Regions from separate parts of the Brachybacterium sp. NPDC056505 genome, predicted to be linked through region 2. Evidence: riboswitches for the same ligand, from Rfam matches in the RefSeq annotation. Region 2 holds a riboswitch; the other holds the start of a gene.
What was found. A riboswitch is a leader RNA that binds a small molecule or an ion and turns the genes downstream of it on or off. The one in region 2 is predicted to bind thiamine pyrophosphate.
Positions count from the first base shown of each region.

Region 1: it holds a riboswitch for thiamine pyrophosphate, as region 2 does, so the genes downstream of both, thiD (bifunctional hydroxymethylpyrimidine kinase/phosphomethylpyrimidine kinase) here and thiC (phosphomethylpyrimidine synthase ThiC) in region 2, are expected to answer to the same signal.

Region 1 is NZ_JBHTSV010000039.1:11,589-15,107, forward strand. Features, by position in the region: gene ACFQ53_RS15155 (NAD(P)/FAD-dependent oxidoreductase) at 2-1,087, shown strand; TPP riboswitch at 1,099-1,218, shown strand; gene thiD (bifunctional hydroxymethylpyrimidine kinase/phosphomethylpyrimidine kinase) at 1,262-2,140, shown strand; gene thiE (thiamine phosphate synthase) at 2,173-2,841, opposite strand; gene thiM (hydroxyethylthiazole kinase) at 2,838-3,519, opposite strand, start outside.
Region 2 is NZ_JBHTSV010000001.1:289,457-292,975, forward strand. Features, by position in the region: gene thiC (phosphomethylpyrimidine synthase ThiC) at 1-1,713, opposite strand, end outside; TPP riboswitch at 1,711-1,825, opposite strand; gene ACFQ53_RS01350 (Ltp family lipoprotein) at 2,094-2,900, shown strand; gene ACFQ53_RS01355 (GntR family transcriptional regulator) at 2,969-3,519, shown strand, end outside.

The sequences.
Region 1 (3,519 bases), on a different contig from region 2:
CATGGACACCCGAGACATCCCCGCTGCACCTGCAGGCACCAGCACCGGCGACATCTCCCCGGCGCGCGGCGCGGCGGATCCCACCGCGGACGTCGTCGTCATCGGCGGCGGCGCCGCCGGACTGAACGGCGCACTCATGCTCGCCCGTTCCCGCCGGCGCGTGATCGTCGTGGACGCGGGGGACCCGCGCAACGCCCCGGCGGAGGGCGTCCACGGCCTGCTGGGCCGTGAAGGGACGCCGCCCGCCGAGCTCCTGGCGCGAGGGCGCGAAGAGGTCGAGGGTTACGGAGGGACCGTCGTGCGGGGCCGTATCGCCTCGGTGCGGCAGGACTGGAGCGTCGACGGCCTCGAGGGAGGCTTCGACCTCACCCTCGAGGACGGCAGCGCGCTGCGCGCACGCCGCCTGCTCGTCGCGACCGGCGTGCGCGACGAGCTCCCTGCGATCCCGGGGCTCGCCGAGCACTGGGGGAGCGGCGTCGTCCACTGCCCCTACTGCCACGGCTGGGAGGTGCGCGACGAGCCGATCGGGATCCTCGCTTCGGGCCCGATGTCCGCGCACCAGGCGTGGCTGTTCCGCCAGCTCAGCGATGACATCGTCTTCTTCGCCCGCGGCACCGCGCTGGATGCCCGGACCCGGGCGAGGATGTCCGCCCGCGGGATCCGCGTGATCGACGAGGAGGTGGCCGAGGTGATCGCCGGCGACGGTGCGGCCCCCGATGCCGGGGAGCGCGCGTCCCGCATCGCGGGCGTCCGCCTGGCGAGCGGAGAGGTGATCGAGCGCCACGTGCTGGCCGTCGCGACCACGATGACCCCTCGCCTCGACGGTCTCGAGGGCCTGGGGCTGCGTGTCGAGGAGATCCCCGGGATGGGGGCGAAGGTCCCGTCGGCGATGGCCGGGGTGAGCGAGGTCCCCGGCGTCTGGGTCGCGGGGAACATCACCGACCCGACGGCGCAGGTGGGCGCCGCGGCGGCTGGGGTGCGCTCGCCGGAGCGCACATCAATGCGGATCTCGCCGCCGCCGACACCGACGCCGCGCTGCGCTCGCGGACGATGGGCGCGGGCGCCGACGGGAGCCTCTCCCTGCTAGCCTGAGCGGCACCGAGGGGAGTCCCGGCAAGGGGCTGAGAGTCCACTGGTCACGCGATGCGCAGCAGCGCGGGGCGGCGACGGCGTGGAGACCCTGAGCACCTGATCCGGATCATGCCGGCGCAGGGACGGAACCGCTGAGCGCCCTCCCCGCCGGCCTCGTGGAAGAGGCATCGTGAGCACCAGCGACACCCGCCCCAGCGCCCCGAACCCCGACGGACCCGTCAGCGATCGCGTCCCCAACGTCCTCTCGATCGCCGGGACCGATCCGACGGGCGGCGCGGGCATCCACGCCGACCTCAAGTCCTTCGCCGCCCAGGGCGCCTACGGGATGGCCGTGGTGACGGCCGTCGTCGCCCAGAACACGCAGGGGGTGCGCGGCGTCGTTGCGCTCGACCCGGAGTTCGTCGGCGAACAGCTCGACGCGGTCTTCGAGGACGTGCAGGTGGACGCCGTGAAGATCGGCATGGTCGCGAACGCCGCCATCGCGGGGGTCATCGCGGAGCGCCTGCGCCGCCACGGGGCGCGCAGGATCGTCCTGGATCCCGTGATGGTCGCCAAGAGCGGCGACCGCCTCCTGGACGAGGACGCGGTCGACGCTGTGCGCGAGCAGCTCGTGCCGCTGGCCGACGTCCTCACCCCGAACCTGCCCGAGGCTGCGGTGCTGCTGGGGGAGGAGCCCGACTGGAGCGAGGCGGAGATGCGCCGGCGCGCCCACGACCTGCTGGCCCTCGGACCGCGCCTCGTCCTCCTCAAGGGCGGCCACCTCGAGGGGTCGCCCACCAGCACCGATCTGCTGTGCGGGAGCGAGGGCATCGTCGAGCTGCCCGCCCCGCGCATCGAGACGACCAACGACCACGGCACCGGCTGCACGCTCTCGGCGGCGATCGCCGCCCGGCTGCCGCGCATGCCCGTCGAGGACGCCGTGCGCGGCGCCAAGGAGTACCTCCACGGTGCGCTCGCCGCGAGCGACCGGCTCGACGTGGGGCGCGGCCACGGACCGCTGCACCACTTCTTCGCGCTGTGGGAGGGCGAGGGGATCCCGGCGCGCTGACCCCGGCGCCGGCCCGCCCTGCGGACCCGGGCTCACCGGTCCGGCGCCGCCTCGGTCCAGGCCGCGCTGAGCACGCGAGACGCGCGCAGAGGATCGTCGGCCGCGCAGACCGCCGAGACCACCGCGCACCCCGAGGCGCCCGCGCGCCGCAGGGCCGGGACGTCGGCCGTGGTGATCCCGCCGATCGCGACGCTCGGCACCGGGGACGCGGCCGCGAGCAGCGCGAACCCCTCGACGCCGAGGGCCGGCGGATGATCCGCCTTGGTGGCGGTCGCGCGGATCGCGCCGATGCCCACGTGGTCGACGGTGCCCTCCGGCAGCGCGGCCACGGCGTCCAGATGCGCCGACGTGTTCGCGCTGAGCCCGATGACGGCGTCGGGCCCGAGCAGTTCTCGTGCACGGCGCACGTCCTCGTCGCCCTGCCCCAGGTGCACGCCGTCCACGCGTACCCCCTGCTCGCGCGCCGCGACGGCGGCATCCACACGGTCGTTCACCAGCAGCAGCGCGCGGGCGTCGATCACCCGCGCGAGACGCTCCAGCAGGCGCACGTGCGCGGCGAGGTCCGCGTGCTTCTCCCGCAGCTGCACCACGCGCGCACCGCCTTCGACGGCGAGTTCGACCGTGCGCACGATGCCGCGCGCACCGCACAGCGCGGCATCGGTGACGAGGTACAGGCCGAGGTCCTCGCTCGAGGGCCTCATGCGGCCCCGCCGCCGACCTGATCCGTGAGGCTGACGTGCAGGCGCCCGGGCGCGCGGAGCTCGTCCGGGCCGATGGCGGCGAGGGCGTCGAGGAGCCGGGGCGCGAAGGTGCCCGGCCCGTCGGCCCCGGAGGCGGCGCGCTCGGCCGCCGCGGAGTAGGCGGCATGCGCGGCGACGACGGCCTCGAGCGCAGGTGCTCCCTCGCTGCGCACGCCCAGGAAGGCCGCGATCACGGCGCCGAGGGCGCAGCCCCCGCCGGTCATGCGGGTCAGCATCGCACTGCCGCCGGCCACCTCCACGAGGGTGCTCCCGTCGGTGATGAGGTCGCGCTCGCCGGAGACCGCGACCACGGTGTCCTGCGTGCGCGCGAGGCGGGTCGCCGCCGCGACGGCCGCGTCGATCGGGTCGGAGGAGTCGACGCCCCGGCCGCCGCTGCCCTCGCCGGCGAGGGCGAGGATCTCCGAGGCGTTGCCGCGCACGGCCGTGGGCCTCTGGGCCACCAGCTCGGCAGCAAGCGGCGTGCGCACGCGCAGCGATCCGATCGCGACAGGGTCCAGGACCCACGGCGTCCCGGAGCGACGAGCTCCGGCGACCGCCTCGTGCATGGCCTCGCGCTGTTCGGGCGCGGGGGTGCCCAGGTTGATGAGAAGACCGTCGGCGACCGCGGCGAAGTCGCCG
Region 2 (3,519 bases):
GGTCCCGCCGCGCTCGCGGAACTCGCGGGACTTCTCGGCCATGCCGGCGGCGGCGATCTCCTGCTGGGCGGCCTCGCCGCCGAACTCGTCGCGGATGTCCTGCGAGATCTTCATCGAGCAGAACTTCGGCCCGCACATCGAGCAGAAGTGCGCGGTCTTCGCGGGCTCGGCCGGCAGCGTCTCGTCGTGGTACTCCTCGGCCAGCTGCGGGTCCAGAGAGAGGCCGAACTGGTCCCGCCAGCGGAACTCGAAGCGCGCCTTCGACAGGGCGTCGTCCCGTGAGCGGGCCCCAGGGTGGCCCTTGGCGACATCGGCCGCGTGGGCGGCGATCTTGTAGGTGATCACGCCCGTCTTCACGTCGTCGCGGTCCGGCAGACCCAGGTGCTCCTTCGGGGTCACGTAGCAGAGCATCGCGGTGCCGTAACGGGCGATCTCCGTCGCCCCGATCGCCGAGGTGATGTGGTCATACGCAGGGGCGACGTCCGTGACCAGCGGCCCGAGCGTGTAGAACGGCGCACCGTCGCACAGCTCCTGCTGGCGCTCCACGTTCTCGCGCACCAGATGCAGCGGCACGTGGCCCGGGCCCTCGACCATCACCTGCACGTCGTGCTGCCAGGCGCGGCGGGTGAGCTCGGCGAGGGTGTCGAGCTCGGCGAACTGGGCGGCGTCGTTCGCATCCGCCAGGGACCCGGGACGCAGCCCGTCGCCGAGCGAGAAGGAGACGTCGTAGCGGGCGAAGATCTCGCACAGCTCGTCAAAGTGCTCGTAGAGGAAGTTCTCCCGGTGCCTGGCGAGGCACCAGCCGGCCAGGATCGAGCCGCCGCGCGAGACGATGCCCGACACCCGGTTCGCTGTCAGCGGCACGTAGCGCAGCAGCACGCCCGCATGGATCGTCATGTAGTCGACGCCCTGCTCGGCTTGCTCGATCACCGTGTCGCGGAAGATCTCCCAGGTGAGCGCGTTCGCGTCGCCGTTCACCTTCTCGAGGGCCTGGTAGATCGGGACGGTGCCGATCGGCACGGGGGAGTTGCGCAGGATCCACTCGCGAGTGGTGTGGATGTCGTCCCCGGTGGACAGGTCCATGACGGTGTCCGCGCCCCAGCGGGTGGCCCACTCGAGCTTGGAGACCTCCTCGGCGATCGACGAGGTCACCGCTGAGTTCCCGATGTTCGCGTTGACCTTCACCAGGAAGCGTCGGCCGATGATCATCGGTTCCGCCTCGGGGTGGTTCACGTTCGCAGGGATGATCGCGCGGCCCGCGGCGAGCTCCTCGCGCACGAGCTCGACGTCGCAGCCCTCCCGCAGCGCCACGAAACGCATCTCGGGGGTGATCTCGCCTCGACGGGCGTAGTGCATCTGCGTGACGGTGCGGCCATCGGCCGAGCGGACCGGCGATCGACGCGCGCCGCGCCACTCGGCGCTCGCCCCGCCGCGGCGCACCGCCCCGCGGCCGTCATCGGCCAGGTCACGGGCCCGTCCCTGGTACTCCTCGACGTCGCCGCGATCGCGGATCCAGTTCTCGCGCGGCGCGGGCAGGCCCACCTCCGGCTCGCTGCCGGGGCCGGCGGTGCGGTAGACCTCGAGCGGCGGGTTCGTCGCGCCGGTGGGGGAGTCGTCCTGGGCGATCCTCGTGACCGGCACGCGGATGCCGTGCGCGGGGTCCTCGAGGTGGCCGAGGCGGTGGGTGGGGTAGTTCTCGGGGCGTGCAGACATGCAGTCGCTCTCCTTCTTCCTTCGCCGGCATGACCCGGAGCAGGTTCGGTCGGTACTCGGACGGCATCAGTCCGATCTCAGCCCGTTGCGACGGGCACCCGAGGGATCGGCGACGACCGTAGCACGGGGCGGGAGAGGGGCCGACGGTCCGCTGCGGGCGCGGACGCTGCGGTTCCGGCGATGAACGCGGATGTGCGCGGGTCCCACCGCCCGACGCCGCCGCGGGTCCGTAGACTGCGCCCCGGCAGCAGCGCCCTCCCGGGCGCTTGCGCCGGCGCGGAGCCGCCTCCTCGTCTCAGTGCTCCATGTCCTCCTCGCGTGTCCGGTCGGCTTCTCGTCTGATACCGCGCACGCACCCCGATCCCGAACGGAATCCCTAGATGACCAGCACTCCTCCCACTCCCGGCACGTCGGGCTCCGCGAACTCGGGGGTCCCCGGCTCCGCATCCGCGAACGGCGGGTTCGGCGCGTCGGACCCCGCGTCGTCGTACGGCAGCCCCTCGCAGGCCCCGCAGTACGGGGGCCCCGCGCAGGGGGCGTCGTTCGACGGCACCACTCAGGCCGCGCAGTTCGGCGCCGCGCCGCAGGCGGGCCAGGGGCAGGAGCCGCCGAAGAAGTCCAAGACGCTGTGGTGGGTGCTGGGCGGCTGTGGCTGCCTCGCGCTGCTCGCGATCGCGGCCGTCGTCATCGTGGTCGTGGTGCTCGTGAACAGCGCCGGCAGCGATGGGCCGGCGCCCACCACGGTCTCGGCCTCCTCCTCGGACGACACGTCGGATGAGCCCACCGACTCCGCCACCCCGTCCGATCGCACCGTCGACGCGACCCCCGATGACGAGTCCTCTGCCGACGCGGACTCGGATGATTCCGCTGACACCGGCACGGACGTCGACCCCGACGACAAGGACGGCGCGCTCGCCGACGCGAAGATCCAGTCCGACATGCTCTACTCCTCGAAGCAGGGCATCCACGACACGCTCGTGTTCGAGGGCTACAGCGAGGAGACCGCCACCTACGCGGCCGACCACGTGGATGCGGACTGGAACAAGAACGCGCTGGAGAAGGCGAAGCTCTACGAGGAGTCCGGCGGCATGTCCGACGACGACATCCATGAGCAGCTCACCTCCGAGTACGGCGAGCAGTTCACGGACGAGCAGGCGGACTACGCCATCAAGCACCTGCACGACTGAGCTGGCGGCGGGGCGCCGGGGCGGACGCTCCTGGCGCTCCGGGTCCTCGATGGTGTACATGTAGCTACATGTATACACAGGTTGCGCGGAGCAAGCGGCAGTCGATCGTCGACACGCTCGCCGGCCGCATTCGGGCAGGGGAGTACGAGCCCGGGACGAAGCTCGAGGGCGAGCACCGCCTCGCCGAGGAGTTCGGGGTGTCCCGCAGCACCATCCGCCAGGCGCTGAGCGAGCTGCAGCACCAGCGGCTGATCGCCACGGAGACCGGACGCGGGTCCTTCGTCATCTTCGACGGCCACCAGCTGGATCAGGACCGCGGATGGGCGCAGTCGATGGCCTCCGCCGGCAGCGACGTGACCGCCGAGATCCTCGGCATCGAGCCCGTGGGGCGCGACGAGGTGCCTCTCCTTCCCGCGGACGTCGACCTGACCAGGGCCGTCGCCGTGCGCCGCGTGCGCAGTCTGCGGGTTGCCGACGGAGACGACGTCCCGGTCTCCTTCGAGTGCGCCTCCGTCCCCGCCATCGGGATGCTCGCGGATCTCCCCGCCGCAGGTCTCGTCGAGGACTCCCTCGCCTCCACACTCCGGGCGGCGGGGCTCGTCCCCGTGCAGGGCACCCA